Regions from separate parts of the Paenibacillus cisolokensis genome, predicted to be linked through region 4. Evidence: predicted binding sites of a transcription regulator. Region 4 holds the regulator's gene; each other region holds the start of a gene.
What was found. The regulator LexA, encoded in region 4, represses DNA repair genes until DNA is damaged. The targets are predictions, from matches to a motif close to CGAACATATGTTCG.
Positions count from the first base shown of each region.

Region 1 (3,654 bases), on a different contig from region 4:
CCGGATTGTCGATCGCGAATTCGTATCCTTTCGCCGCGCCCGCCAGGAAAGCCTTGACAAGCTCCGGCTTTTCCGCGATCAGCGACTCGCTCGTCGTCAGCACCGGCGTATAGTAGTCCAGCTTGTCGCTATAGTCCGCGACATAGAGGATGTCCAGCTTCTCGCCGCGCAGCTCCGCTTCGATTCCCGTCCAGGCATAGAAAATCCAGGCGAAATCGATGTCCCGCTTCACGGCCGTAAAGAAATCGGCGTTGCCGATGTTAACGATATCGACCTTGCTGACGTCCGCGCCCTGCTCCTCCATAATCGAGGCCAGCATCGCTTCTTCCACCGGCGAACCCCAGCCGCCGTACTTTTTGCCTTCGAAATCTTTCGGCTCCTTGATATTTTTGTCGGCGGGAGCGGCAAAGCCCGACGTGTTGTGCTGGATGACCGCCGCGATCGACACGATCGGCACCCCTTGCACGCGCGCCAGCGTCACGCTCTCCTGATAGCTCACGCCGAATTCGGCCGTCCCTTTCGCCACCATCGCGTCCGCGCCCGCTTCGCCCGGCTGCACGATTTCCACATCGAGCCCCTGCTCCTTGAAGAAGCCTTTGTCCCGCGCCACATAGAGCCCCGTATGGTTCGTATTCGGCGTCCAGTCGAGCACAAGCTGCACTTTCGTCAGCTCCTTCTCCTGCGGCTCCCCCTCTCCCGTCTGCGCCTCCGGATCTTTGGCGCCTCCGGACGAGCCGCACGCGGACAGCAGCAGCGCGAGCGCGATGGCCGCGATCCCCCATTTTCGGCTGAAGCGTCTGTCTGTTTTCATGATGATTTCTCCCCTTCTTTTACCGGTCCTAACGACCTGTCATCCGTTCACGCAATCGCACAGTCCGAAGGCCGAAACGGAACCCGGGCGCTAGCCCGTTCAATAAAAAAAACGCCCTCCGTCTGGAGGGCGTCCGAATGCCGTACGCGTGCGTCCGCACGAGCAACCCCGGCTTACGCGCGGCAACGCGCAATCAATAAATCAGTTCCTACGCTGGCATTATCCAGATCAGGTATACGGGTCGGGATTTGTTGCGCACGCAAGCGGAATCCCCTCTCAGCCGGCCTCTCCAGCTCCCCGGTGCTATGCGGTTGTGAACAGCTGATTTCTATTATAGCAGAAGGCGGCAAAAAAGCTACCGCGATTTCCCCGACCCTATGCTTCGAATCCAGGCCAGCACGTCGGCGCAGTACGGCTCATCTTTGTAATACTCCATAAAAATATCTCTGCGATTCCCCATACCGGCCGCCAGCCGAGCCGCGACCTCGCTTTCGCGCTGTCCAGCTGCAGCATATGCGCCTCATGCGGTCCCGCGTCGACGGCGGCCGCGGCGCTCACGGGCGCCAGCGTTCCGAGCCTGGCGCACAGCCTTTCGGCTAGCTCGATACGACTCCTTCGGCAGGCTGGTATGGACTGTTTCCAAGGAACAAAGGATTGTTTTTCATCTTGTCCCGCATAATCCGGCATTTGTCCGCGAGGCATTCGCACAAGCATTAATTCCCAGTGCCCGTATACTATTGTAAGTCCAACCGAAAGGAGAGAACCAGATGTACTGTCGACCTTTTTGTCCGGACGCCGCCGTTTACGATCCGCCGCGCCGAATATACCGCGATATTTGTCACCCGCAGCGCGTCCATGTCATTCATCCGATTGAAATCGTAAACCGTCACCACTGTATCCCGGTTTATCATCACCGCTACGTTTATTCCGTGCGCGACGAAGTTGGGCCTTACGGTCCGGACGGCGGCACGCAGGGGGTCCGGGGAGCGCAAGACATACGCCGCTCGCGCGGATTCCACAAATCCCACGGTTTGAAAAAACTGAGGTAGCGGTTGCCGTTCGCGTACACTTTCGCGTTGCGAAAAGGGCGGTTCGCTGTCCCTTTCTGAGTGGGCTATTTCGGTTCAAAGGTCCGCCCGGCATAGGCCTGGCGGGCCTTTTCTCCGCCCGATTCCGCCTTCTGGCGTTATTTTTTACCACTTGCATAGCGAACGTTTGTTCGTTATATAATAATGAATGCCCAGTACCTCATAGTCGGGGGGAACCGGAATGCCGCAATCTCCTTTGCCCACGGAAGAGGAGCTGCTTCTGGTCAAAGAGTCCCTGATCATTCCGGTCATGCTCGATGTGCTGGAGCGGGACATTGCCGCCGTCGGTTCCGGCGGCTTTACGTTTCCTTCCCTTTATGCAGCCGTCCTGCGCCGGATTCAGGAAGGGGTGATCCGAAGACAACATGAGCTGAACGGCGAATTGAAATCCCGCAGCATCCAAGTATACGGGACGCGCCGCACCCGGTTTTCGCTGTCGGCCCGGTACCGGTGCCGGGGCTACGAGCACCGCATGGTGCTGCTCTGGGATCTGATCCGGGCGGAAATGGAAATCGGACTGGCGGACCGTCTGAACATCCAGATTGAAGGCGGAGATTGACAAATGAACAGCAGCGAGAAGCGCGTCATTTTCCTTGCGGACTGCCAATCTTTCTACGCATCGGTCGAGAAAGCGGCCGCTCCCTGGTACCGCGATCAACCGCTCGTCGTAGCCGGGGATCCCGAACGGCGGAGCGGCATCGTGCTCGCCGCCTGTCCGCTGGCGAAGAAGTTCGGCATTGTGACGGGGGAAGCGTTGGGCCAGGCGCTGGCCAAATGTCCGGATTTGGTCGTGCGCCGGCCGAGGATGGAAACGTACATTCGCGCTTCCATGCAAATTACGAACATTTTGGAGTCGTATTCCGATCTGGTGGAGCCGTTTAGCATCGACGAGCAGTTTATCGACGTTTCGGCCAGCCTGGCTCATTTTCAATGCACCCCGCTCGAGCTCGCCCGGCATATCCAGATACGGGTGCGCAACGAAACGGGCATTTATACCCGCATAGGGATCGGCGAAAACAAGATATTGGCCAAAATGGCCTGCGACAATTTCGCCAAAAAGAACGAAACGGGCGTGTTTCAATTAACCCGCGACAATATGGAAGAGCTTTGGGTCCGCCCGACGGACTGCCTGTTCGGCGTCGGCACCCGCACGATGAACCATCTGCGGCAGATCGGGATCGACACGATCGGCAAGCTCGCCCGCACGCCGCTGCCCGAGCTGAAGCGGAAAATGAAAACGTATATGAAGAAGCAGTGCGATATATGGAGCGAAGTGATGTGGCGGACGGCGAACGGCTACGACGATTCGCCCGTAACGCCCGACGCCTTCGACCGGCAGAAAGGGATCGGCCGCCAGACGACGCTGCCGTACGATTACCAAAATCCGGACGATATCAACGTCGTCCTTTTGGGTATCAATATTAAAATATGTGTGCATAAAACTAAAAAGCCTTTAATCGCCTGGAAAAACAGTGTTTTTTGGGCAGTTTAATATTGAGCATAAATAAATATTGAGCATAATTCTGTCTATTTATGCTCAATTTTGCGGGAAGGTGTCGAATGAGGAGTTAGGCGGGAGGCTGATTGTATGACACAAGCGCCCTTGGAGACTGAAGGAGACCTCCAATTGGTCAAAGAATACATTTTACTCCCTATTCTTTTGGATGTGTTGGAAAGGGATATTAAAGCATTAGGGACAGTAAAGCTAAAGATGGACGTTGTATATGTAAGAGCCTTACGATCTGCGCAAGATTT
Region 1 is NZ_JBCNFP010000003.1:77,680-81,333, reverse strand. Features, by position in the region: gene ABEV74_RS00840 (ABC transporter substrate-binding protein) at 1-811, opposite strand, end outside; TPP riboswitch at 1,000-1,121, opposite strand; gene ABEV74_RS00835 (hypothetical protein) at 1,579-1,860, shown strand; gene ABEV74_RS00830 (YhjD family protein) at 2,081-2,458, shown strand; gene ABEV74_RS00825 (DNA polymerase IV) at 2,462-3,391, shown strand; gene ABEV74_RS00820 (YhjD family protein) at 3,488-3,654, shown strand, end outside.
Region 1: ABEV74_RS00830 (YhjD family protein) is a predicted target of LexA. The motif match lies at 2,020-2,033, and genes of this name have one in related genera.

Region 2 (3,654 bases), on a different contig from region 4:
CCTGATCGACTGGAGCTCCATGCTGTACGGACTGACGGCCTTCAAACGGGGGATGGCGTTCTTCACCGAGCGGCTTGTCGAGCTGGAACAGCTTCAGACCGGTACGGCATCTTACGCAGACGATCAGAATACGATCGCATAACGGTACTTGATACCGATTACTTCGTCTGAAAGGATGGTTAACCATGGGGTCCGATTCACGCCCGAATATATTATTTATTATGAGTGACGATCATGCCGCTCATGCGATGAGCTGCTACGGCAGCCGGATCAACGAGACGCCCAACCTGGACCGGATCGCCGAGGAAGGGATGCGGTTCGACAATTGCTTCTGCACCAACTCGATCTGCGCCCCGAGCCGGGCCACGATTTTGACCGGTCTTTATAATCATTTGAACGGGGTCAAAACATTGGGAGACGGCCTGGATGGCAGACAACAAACGGTGCCCAAGATTTTGCAGAAGAACGGCTATCAGACCGGGCTGATCGGCAAATGGCATCTGGGGCACGGAGGGGTCTATGACCCGACCGGCTTCGATTACTGGAATATTCTCCCCGATCAAGGGGAGTACCACAACCCTTCGATGTACGAAATGGGCGAGCTCAAGCCGTATACCGGCTATGTCACCGACATCATCACCGACTTGTCGCTCGAGTGGCTTGAAAATCGCGATCAGGACAAACCATTCTTTCTCATGTGCCATCATAAGGCGCCGCATCGCCATTGGGAGCCGGACGACAAGCATGCCCATATGTACGAGGATATCGACATCCCGGAGCCGGAAACGTTCTATGACGATTACAGCAACCGGGCGGCGGCCGCCGCAGCCGCTACGATGAGGATCGACAGGGACTTGAATGCGCTCGATACGAAAGGAGAGCCTCCGGAAGGGCTTACGCCGCTCGAGGTGAAGAAGTGGAAATACCAGCGGTACATAAAAGATTATTTGAGATGTATCGCGTCGGTCGACGATAATGTCGGCCGTCTCCTGGATTATCTCGACGAGAAGGGGCTAGCGGACAATACGATCGTCATCTACACGTCGGACCAGGGCTTTTTCCTGGGCGACCACGGCTGGTACGACAAACGGTTCATGTACGAGGAATCGCTGCGCATGCCCTTTATTGTAAGGTATCCGAAAGAAATCCGGCCCGGCAGCGTGCAGAAGGCGATGGCGCTGAATGTGGACTTCGCTCCGACCTTCCTGGATTATGCGGGAATCGATATTCCGGATCATATGCAGGGAAGCAGCTTGCGGCCGCTGATGAAAGGCGAAGTGCCGGAAGGCTGGCAAACGTCCATGTATTACCGTTATTGGATGCATCTGTCCCATCATGGTGTGTACGCGCATTACGGCATCCGCACCGAAAGATACAAATTAATCTACTATTATGCGGAGGCGCTCGGCACGACCCATTCGATCGACGATCCGAAAGAGCCGGAATGGGAACTGTTCGATCTGCAGCAAGATCCTTACGAACTCAACAGCGTCTACCACGATCCGGAATATGCAGATACCGTCCGCAGCCTCAAGGAACAGCTGTATCGGCTGAAAGAAAAAGTAAAGGACTACGAATAAGCGGCTTCATAGGATAAAAAAAAGCAGGGGCGCCTTGTGCGACCTCTGCTTTCTCATCATAACGGCTGCTGCCTGACCGTCGTCAGGCGCCGTACTTGGTCTTCTTCGCGATCAGATCGTTCTTGATGAACGAAATGCGCTTCCGTACGTAAAAATCCAGACTGTCTCCTTTCAATTCGCGCGGAGCGACCGGCACCCCCGCTTCGTTATCGATAATGGTCAGTCTGCCGTCGGCATAAAACTTGAACGTCAAGTCCCGCCACGGACGATGCTTTTCCACAAAACGATAGTTCTCGCAGTTGGTCATGCTGGTCAGCCTCCTTCGCAATGGATAGAACGTTTGTTCTTGTTTCTATTATAACAAACATTTGTTCGGGTGGAAACTGTTTTTTGTTTCCCGTAAACTAGTTTATAGGAAAACTTCGCAAAAACGGACGCGCTGCAAAGGAGAAACGGACATGATTCACGTATCCCGATTGACGAAACAGATACCCGGCGGGCCCAAGGTGCTGGACGATATTACGCTGGAAGCCGGACAAGGCCAGTTCATCGCCGTCAAGGGCGCGAGCGGGAGCGGCAAGTCGATGCTGCTGCGCTGCCTGGCGCTGCGCGAAAAATGGAGCGGCGGCACGTACGTCTTCGACGGGACGGATATTTTCAAGCAGGGCTGGGCGGGCATTCGCAAAATCCGGCGCGAGGTCGCGTACCTGGAAGAGAAGCCCGTTCTGTATCCGAACCGGACCGGTCTGAAAAACGTGCTGATCGGTTCCGCTTATCAAACGTCGATCTTCCGGCGTCTGACCGGCATGGTGCGCAATGACGATTATATGGGCGCGATGGATATGATCGAGAAAATGGGGCTGCTGGACAAGGCGCACCAGAAAGTGAGCAACATGAGCGGCGGCGAGAAACAGCGCATCGCGATCGCCCGGGCGCTCGTGCACGGCGCCAAGGTGATATTGGCCGACGAACCGGTATCGGGACTCGATCCGCACGCGGCCGATACGGTGCTCGCCGACTTGAAGCGGCTGTGCAAGGAGCAGGGGCTGATTGTCATCGCGGTGCTCCACCAGGGCGATTGGGCGGAGCGTTTCGCCGACCGCACGATCGGACTGAATCAGGGCCGGATCGTGCTCGACGTAAGCGGCAGAAGGCTGACGGAGCGGGAGAAGATGCTGCTGTGAGCGAGCTGTCCGCGATCGAGCTGCGCCCGATTCGGGAGGAAGAGCTGGATGCAGCTTACCGGCTGGAACGTCTGTGCTACCCGCCGGAGGCGGCGGCGACGGCGGAAGCGTTCCGTTACCGCTACCGGCGATTCGGCGCTTATTTCTGGTCGGCCTGGATCGGCGGCAAGCTGGTCGGCATCGCCAACGGCGTACGAACGAACAGTCCGACTTGCGGCGACGAGGCGAAGGGGGTTCAGGGGGCGGACGACGACGGCATTCATTTTTGCGTGTTGACCGTCGCAGTCGAGCCGTCATGGCGCCGCCGCGGCATCGCTTCCAAGCTTGTCAGACGTCTGATCCGTCAAGCCGAAACCGACGGACTCGCATCCGTCATGCTGATGTGCGAGAAGCATCTGGTCGATTTTTACCGCAAGCAAGGTTTCGAATATATCGGTCCGGCCGCCTCGAACCATGGAGGCATCGAATGGCATGAGATGAGGCGGGTGCATATAATGGAACATCATTGCTGACTAGGCAGGTGTTCCATTATGGTTTTTCACCCTCCTCCAATCATTTCGTCGCATCGCGTCGTGTTGCCGAAGACGGAACTGTGGGTTCCGGTCGTACGCGGCTTGCACAGCCGCAGAGCGGAAGCGGACATTAACGATGCCATTCGCGGCACGGTCCGCCAGCTCGTCGTCGATCAAGGCTCGCTGGACGATCCGCGCGCCGAGATGATTGGCTATTTCGAGACAAAGACAAACCACAGCCAGGTGCTGAGCATTTCGCTTTTCAATTATGCGTACACCGGCGGGGCGCACGGGCTGACGCTGCAGCGCTCGCTGACGTTCGATACGACAACCGGCCGCTCGTATGCGCTTCACGAATTGTTCAAACCCGGCAGTCCC
Region 2 is NZ_JBCNFP010000077.1:42,748-46,401, forward strand. Features, by position in the region: gene ABEV74_RS13595 (hypothetical protein) at 1-142, shown strand, start outside; gene ABEV74_RS13600 (sulfatase family protein) at 186-1,580, shown strand; gene ABEV74_RS13605 (hypothetical protein) at 1,663-1,887, opposite strand; gene ABEV74_RS13610 (phosphonate ABC transporter ATP-binding protein) at 2,039-2,764, shown strand; gene ABEV74_RS13615 (GNAT family N-acetyltransferase) at 2,761-3,276, shown strand; gene ABEV74_RS13620 (DUF3298 and DUF4163 domain-containing protein) at 3,295-3,654, shown strand, end outside.
Region 2: ABEV74_RS13610 (phosphonate ABC transporter ATP-binding protein) is a predicted target of LexA. The motif match lies at 1,942-1,955, and genes of this name have one in related genera.

Region 3 (3,654 bases), on a different contig from region 4:
CAGCAGCTCCATCGCCGAACGGGCGATCTCATATGTGATGATGCCATCGCCCCGCACCTGCGCGAAGTCGCGCACCCGTTTCAGCAACCGGTTGGCGATCCGCGGCGTGCCGCGGGAACGCATGGCAATTTCGTTCGCGGCTTCCCCAACGACGGTGACGCCCAAAATTTCCGCCGCCCGGGTAACGATAAAGGCCAGCTCGTCCACCGTATAATATTCCAGCCGGCTGACAACGCCGAACCGGTCGCGCAACGGCGCCGACAGCAAGCCGGCGCGAGTAGTGGCGCCGACAAGGGTGAACGGCGGCAGATCGAGCCGGACGGAGCGGGCGCTCGGTCCTTTGCCGATCATAATATCGAGGGCGAAATCTTCCATTGCCGGATACAGCACTTCCTCCACCGAACGGTGGAGCCGATGGATTTCGTCGATAAAGAGGACATCGCCCTCCTGCAAATTCGTCAGCAGCGCGGCCAGATCGCCCGGCCGCTCGATTGCCGGGCCCGACGTCGTCCGCAGCTGCACGCCGAGCTCGTTGGCGATAATGTTCGAGAGCGTCGTCTTGCCGAGACCCGGCGGCCCGTACAGCAGCACATGGTCGAGCGCTTCCTTGCGCATTTTGGCAGCTTCGATATAAACCTTCAAATTTTCCTTCGCGTTCGTCTGCCCGATGTATTCATCCAGATAGCGGGGACGCAAGCTCAATTCGACAGCATGGTCGTCCATCATCAGATTGGCGGAAACTATTCGCTCTTCCATATGTATCGTCCTCCTTCCGTCAACCCTTGAACAGCTGCTGCAGCGCCCGCTTCATAAGCGAATCGACCGGCTCGTCGGCCGTTACGCTGTCGCGCAGCCGATGCCACGCCCGGTCCAGCTCCGCCGCCGTATAGCCGAGCGCAAGCAGCCCTTCACGCGCTTCGCGCCATGCCGTGCCGGCAGCAGCATCGGCCGGTTCGGCTTCCGGAGCCTCCAGTCCGGCCGCCGAATGCAGATCCGCGCCTTCGGCGCCGAGCTTGTCCTTCAGATCCAGAATCATCCGCTGCGCCGTCTTCTTGCCGATGCCCGGCAGCTTCGTCAGAAAAGCGACATTCTCCTGGCGGATGGCGGCCGCGATCGCATCGGGCCTCCCGCCGGCCAAAATGCCGAGCGCCACGCGCGGCCCGATGCCGGAGACGTCGAGTAGCGTCCGAAACAGCTTCTGTTCCTCCCGCGTCGCGAACCCGAACAGAAGCTCTGCGTCCTCGCGCACATAATGATGGGTGTAGACGACGACCGGCTCTTCCGAACGCGCGAAGCTGTACGGGTTCGGCGTAAAAATCCGATAGCCGACGTCTCTGACGTCGACGACGATATATTCCGCATCCAGATGAACGACGCGTCCTTTCACATAATCGATCATCGGCGCAGCACCTCGTTTATTTTGTGCGCCATGACGGCAGTATGGGCGTGGCAGATTGCCACTGCCAGCGCGTCGGCCACATCGTCCGGCTTCGGCACCGCAGCCAGCTTCAGAAACATGCGCACCATCTCCTGCACTTGCCGCTTTTCGGCTTTGCCGTAGCCGACAACCGCCTGTTTCACCTGCAGCGGCGTATATTCGGCGACCGGCACTCCCCGCTCCGCAGCTGCGAGGATGATGACGCCGCGCGCTTGACCAACGGCAAAAGCCGTCGTCACGTTGCGGTTAAAAAACAGTTTCTCAACCGCCACGGCGTCCGGCTTGTACCGATCCATCAGCGTTCCCGCCGATTCGTATATCTGCAGCAGCCGCTTCTCCTGCGGCGTGCCCGCTTCCGTCTCGATCGAACCGTACTGTACCGGCACGAGCTTGTGCCCGCTCTTGTCAATAAATCCGAATCCGGCAATCGCAATGCCGGGATCAATTCCCATAACCCGCAAACCCGTTCTCCCCTCACGATCTGCAGCGCGTTGAAACTCTGCCCTCTTAGTATAACAAAAGATAACGGCCATGAGAACAAGCGTTTGAGATCCCCCTTTTCATAAAAAACAGGGCTGTTCCCGAAGCAGTGTCCTTCTGCTTGGAATCAGCCCTGTGTGCCCCGGCTTCGCCGGCTTATCCGGCAACGCATCAATCGGCCGGCTTCATAACCTTCTCGCTATGCTCCAGCGCATAGTCGCTGTAAGTGGACAGTACGCTGTTGTATTCGTCGATATCGTTGATCCGGATTCCTTCGATCAGCCGGTCCACCCTGTCTTTCGGCAGACTGCTCTCCATATACTGAATATCGATCTGGAAAAACGTCCGGATCACCTTCTCCCGCTTGGGGGGACCTGCGAACAGCGCCACGTTGCCCTGCTTGTCCAGGCCGATATAAACTTGGCCCCTGCATGTATCGGCCAAATCTTCAATCCGTTCGACTATCCGTACCGCCCCGTCTTGATCGATCTCGGCCGACCATTCGGGATGGCTGCGCAGAAGACCGATCACCTTCCGGGACGTCATCGTTCCGAGCCGCTCCGTCTCCTCGCCGCAAATGTAAATGCGCCGCACGTAAACTTCGTGCGGCACGTTACTGTCGGCAATCGACTCGATGACGGCGGCCGTTCCGCTCGCATCCCGGCCTGCCGGATGCTGCGGCGCCCCGTCGGCAACAGCGGGCACGTTCCATATTGCGGCAGCGAGAGCCGCCCAGCAGCCCAGGGACAAAATCGGCCGCTTAGCTCTGCGAAGCCGCTTTTTGATTTGTTTCCAGAGGCTGAATTGCATAGGTTGGGAACCCCCTTAACTCCGCTTTTGGTATATTGTCTCTCGAATATGGCGGAATATGCATGATCAGGAAACGAAAAAGAAAGCCCCCTTCTCCCGCTAGGCGAATGAGACGGGGACCTTCCCGCAACCGACTCGAATTCGGGTCAACGATTAATCCACGGCGTGCTGCGGCGCCGCACCGGCGGGGACGGCTGCGAAGAGACGCGGACGGTCTTTCTGGCCGATTTGCGCGGCGCGGCCGTCTTCTTCGGCAAGGTCACCGCGTTCGCCGAAAACCCGATCTCGTCATTCGAGCTTCGCGTTTCGCTATCGCTTTCTTCCCGCTTGTCTTTGGAACCGCATTTGCAAGGCTTTTCTTTTCCGCCGCCGTGCACGCCGGCGGTATGCGGCCAGTAGCTGCCATAGACGGGCTGATGCCAGCCGTAGGCTGCCGCGTTATAACCGTACGCCGGGTTGGCGCCATGCAGATAGGCGGGGGCATTCCCGGGCGTATCGCTGCCGTACGAATACGGAGAATAATCGCCTTCATGCCCATAAGCGTAAGGCATGATGTTCGGCGCTGCGCCCCACGGTGCGGCTCCCCAATACGGGAAGTACGGATCGTTGACCGCGGACGGCATTACGCCCTGCGTATAGGGCCAGCTTTCCCCTTTAGCGAATTCCGGGGCCACATTTTCGTCGCCCTTCGCCGGCATGTGGCCGGACAGCGGACCGTAGCCGTAGTCCTTCGCTTCGCCCTTCGCCGGCATGTGGCCGGACAGCGGACCGTAGCCGTAGTCCTTCCCTTCGCCCTTCGCCGGCATGTGGCCGGACAGCGGACCGTAACCGTAGTCCTTCGCTTCACCTTTCGCCTGAATGTTCTCGGACAGCGGGCCGTAGCCGTGGCCCGTCATTCCCGGAACGTTGCCATGCACCGGACCATA
Region 3 is NZ_JBCNFP010000017.1:144,895-148,548, forward strand. Features, by position in the region: gene ruvB (Holliday junction branch migration DNA helicase RuvB) at 1-756, opposite strand, end outside; gene ruvA (Holliday junction branch migration protein RuvA) at 776-1,399, opposite strand; gene ruvC (crossover junction endodeoxyribonuclease RuvC) at 1,396-1,899, opposite strand; gene ABEV74_RS03470 (BofC C-terminal domain-containing protein) at 2,090-2,728, opposite strand; gene ABEV74_RS03475 (LysM peptidoglycan-binding domain-containing protein) at 2,875-3,654, opposite strand, start outside.
Region 3: ruvC (crossover junction endodeoxyribonuclease RuvC) is a predicted target of LexA. The motif match lies at 1,973-1,986, and genes of this name have one in related genera.

Region 4 (3,654 bases):
TCAGCACCCGTGTAGAGGTGCGCAATCCCGACCCGGCGGCCAACCCGTATCTGGCGCTCGCTGTCATGCTGAAAGCCGGGCTTGACGGCATCCGCAACAAGCTGCCGCTGCCTGCGCCGACCGACCGCAACATTTATGTCATGACCGAAGAAGAGCGGATCGAAGAAGGGATCCCGAGTCTGCCGGCCGATTTGAAAGAAGCGCTCTCCGAATTGCTGCGCGATGAAGTCATTTGCGACGCTCTCGGCGACCACGCTCTGGCCCATTTCTACGAACTGAAAGAAATCGAATGGGATATGTACCGCACGCAAGTGCATCAGTGGGAACGCGATCAATATTTGACGTTGTATTGATGGTCTAATGCCATGTCTCGCTAGGGATTAAGGGTTCAACGTTTAGGGTTTTAGGAAACACCGTTTGGGCATACTTTGATTTAACGTTTAGGGTTTGCGGAATCAACGTTGGCATACGGAGTCAACGTGTAAGGTTTGCGGGACTAACGTTTGGCATACGGATTTGCAGGCATTACGGAATCAACATCAGGGATTGCGGATTTACCATTTGCGGGCATTTTGGAGTTGGTGCGGGATAACCTGCATTGGCTCACAAAATGCCCGTTGATAGTTGTTGGCGTAATTGGCGTTACTGGCGTTACTGGCGTAAGGTGTTACTGGTGTAGCGTTACTGACGTAATTAGCGTTAATGGCCTTACTAGCGTTAATGACGTTAATGACCATATACTTCCGCTTAAACATGGCCGATAATTCTCGAAAGACTCCGCTTGGAGTTTCTCTTAAACATTAAAGAAAGTATAAAACTCACTTCCTATTTGCCTGCCTAACTGTCCGCGCCTTCCGTCAAATCGTCGCACGTCCGTCGGTGTGCCTCGCCTTCCGTCAAATCGTCGCACGTCCGTCGGTGTGCCTCGCCTTCAGCGCCTCTGTCTCCCGGCAGATTGCTTTGGCGAAAAAGCTGCAAAAGTACAGGAATTTGGGCCCGAATAGATGACTATAGCGAAAAATCCTGCCAAAATACAGTAATTTTTGGCGATTTTCGCTTGTCTGGCTTGAACGGATCAAAAAAACTGCATTATCGCAGAAATTTTCCTGTTTTGGTTATTTTATCCCTGAAAAAGTTGCACTTTTGCAGCTTTGTTCTTTTATTGGGTTTCTATCTTCCGGATGCTGGCCGCCGCGGAGCCGGAGTAAAGCAATTTCGGGACAGGTGGCAGTTCACAGCGGGGCGAGGGCGAATTGAGCCCTGGCCGCCATGTCGTCTTTTGTTCATATAAGCATTTATAGCGAAACAGTATCGTCCTTAGACAGAGACGCCGTCAGGCGTTTTTCTTATTTTACAAGGCTTGTATCTTTCAGATTCCAGCAGCCGCGGAGCCGGAGTAAAGCAAGCAATTTCAGGATTGGTGGCAATGGCGCGAGCGAATAAAGCCCTGGAAGTTCGCAATTGGACGCACAGCGAGGATAGTTCGAGCGAATAAGGCCTTGGAGGTCACAATCAGTCGTACGGTGGGGGTGACGCTGGCGAATAGGGCCTTCGAGGTTCGCAATCGGACGCACAGCGGAAGCCTGGTCGCCATCCTGTTGTCTTTGCCGAACATGCGATGGGCGCGAAACAAAAGACAACCACCATTACCGTCCAAAGCGGTGATGGTGGTTGTCTGGTGTTCGATAGTGATTCCGATTTAAAAATCGGTAAACGGGATTCCCGCATAAAAGCGGCGGTCCGGTTATGGATGTCCCGAAACAAGCCGATGAGGGACGGCGGTCCGATTAATGGATGTCCCGGAACAAGCCGATGACTTTCCCGAGAATGGTGACGTTTTTCAGCAATATCGGTTCCATCGTCGAGTTTTCCGGCTGCAACCGGATATGATCGCGCTCCTTATAGAACGTTTTGACGGTCGCTTCGTCATCTTCGTTCATCGCCACGACGATGTCGCCGTTGTTGGCCGTCGATTGCTGCCTGACGATGACGTAATCGCCGTCGTGAATGCCGGCTTCGATCATGCTGTCACCGACGACATTAAGTATGAATACTTCATGATCCCCTACGAAATGGGCGGGGAGCGGAAAATAGTCCTCAATGTTCTCCGTAGCCGTAATCGGTACGCCCGCCGTTACTTTCCCGACAACGGGGACTTTGGCCACGGCGACCGGAAACGGAATTTCGTTCTCGTCCTGATCGAGAATTTCGATGGCGCGCGGTTTGGTGGGGTCCCGGCGGATGAGCCCTTTCTTCTCCAACCGGTCCAGATGACCGTGTACGGTTGAGCTGGAGGCTAGTCCCACCGCTTCGCCAATTTCACGGACGGAAGGCGGATAGCCTTTCTCCCGTACTTCGTTCTTGATGAACTCAAGAATTGCCTGCTGGCGGTTGGAAATCTTCGACACCGTCATCACTCCATTAGTTGATTTGGTTACTATTCTAACATAGAACCCGAGTTCGTACAAACATAAGTTCGAGAAACATGGGTTCGCATTTTCATAAAAAATTAGGAACAAATGTTCTGAAAACCGATTGACCTCAAACATATGTTCGTGATATATTCTGATTACAGAACAAATGTTTGGGGTGTTGAACGATGACGATTCATACGACAACGTACCGCAGCATATATGACAGAGATCGGAAAAAGAATTGCGTAGCGCTTTCCCGGACAGGTACGGCAACCGTTGGCAAGGGCTTCGTCCGGCTTCTCGCCGCGCTGGCGCTGCTGGCGTTTTTGTCCATTGCTTTTTCATTCTGGGTATCGGACGCTTCCGGCGTATCCCCGAAGCCTGCCGGTGCGGGAGAGAAGACGATTATCGTCGCTCCAGGCGACACGCTTTGGAGCATCGCGCTGGCCCATCCGGACGGGAACGGCGACATTCAAAGGCGCATTTATGAACTGAAGAAGCGCAACGGTTTGGATTCGTCCAACATCGTGCCGGGAATGTCGCTGATCGTGCCCGATCTGCGATGAGCCGCAGGCTTGGGACAGACGGTTCCCTGACTCCGGACCTGCGGAATATTCGGCCGGTGTGAAGACCGGTCGTTTTTAATTGCCCTTGCTTTCCCGCTGCCTTGACAATGGATATAAGAAGATGTCAAAGTAATAGATAGTTCCGGCGAAGCAGGAGAGGAGTGAGTGCAGGTGGAGAAACTGATCGCCCGGATCAACGAGCTGTCCCGCAAACAGAAAAGCGTCGGGTTGAGCGAAGAGGAAATAGTGGAACGGGACAAGCTCAGGCAGCAATATCTTGCGAACTTCAGACGCAATTTCCGCAATCAGCTCGATTCGATCAAGTGGGCGGACGAAGAGGACCGGCCTTCGGTCAAGCATTAGCACGCCGAAACCGCTTCATCCATAACAGGGAGGAAATGATTCGTGTCGCGAACGTGGGAGCGCAAGGTGCGCAAAAATTCCGCGCAATTGAACAAAGCGAGAAAAAAACAGGGGCTTAAAGCAATGACGCCCGCAGCCGATCAGGCCGAACGTTTTGTCGGACGCAATTATATCGGGCCGGCGCTGATCGTCATGCTGACCGTGTTCTATGCGATTCTCGGCCAGGCGAATACGGCAATGCAGGAGGACGGGACGTTCTACTGGCTCGTCATCGTTATGTATTTGCTGCTTGCGGTGCTGTTCTTTTTCCG
Region 4 is NZ_JBCNFP010000056.1:26,881-30,534, reverse strand. Features, by position in the region: gene glnA (type I glutamate--ammonia ligase) at 1-353, shown strand, start outside; gene lexA (transcriptional repressor LexA) at 1,788-2,408, opposite strand; gene ABEV74_RS09590 (LysM peptidoglycan-binding domain-containing protein) at 2,600-2,980, shown strand; gene ABEV74_RS09585 (DUF896 domain-containing protein) at 3,146-3,343, shown strand; gene ABEV74_RS09580 (hypothetical protein) at 3,386-3,654, shown strand, end outside.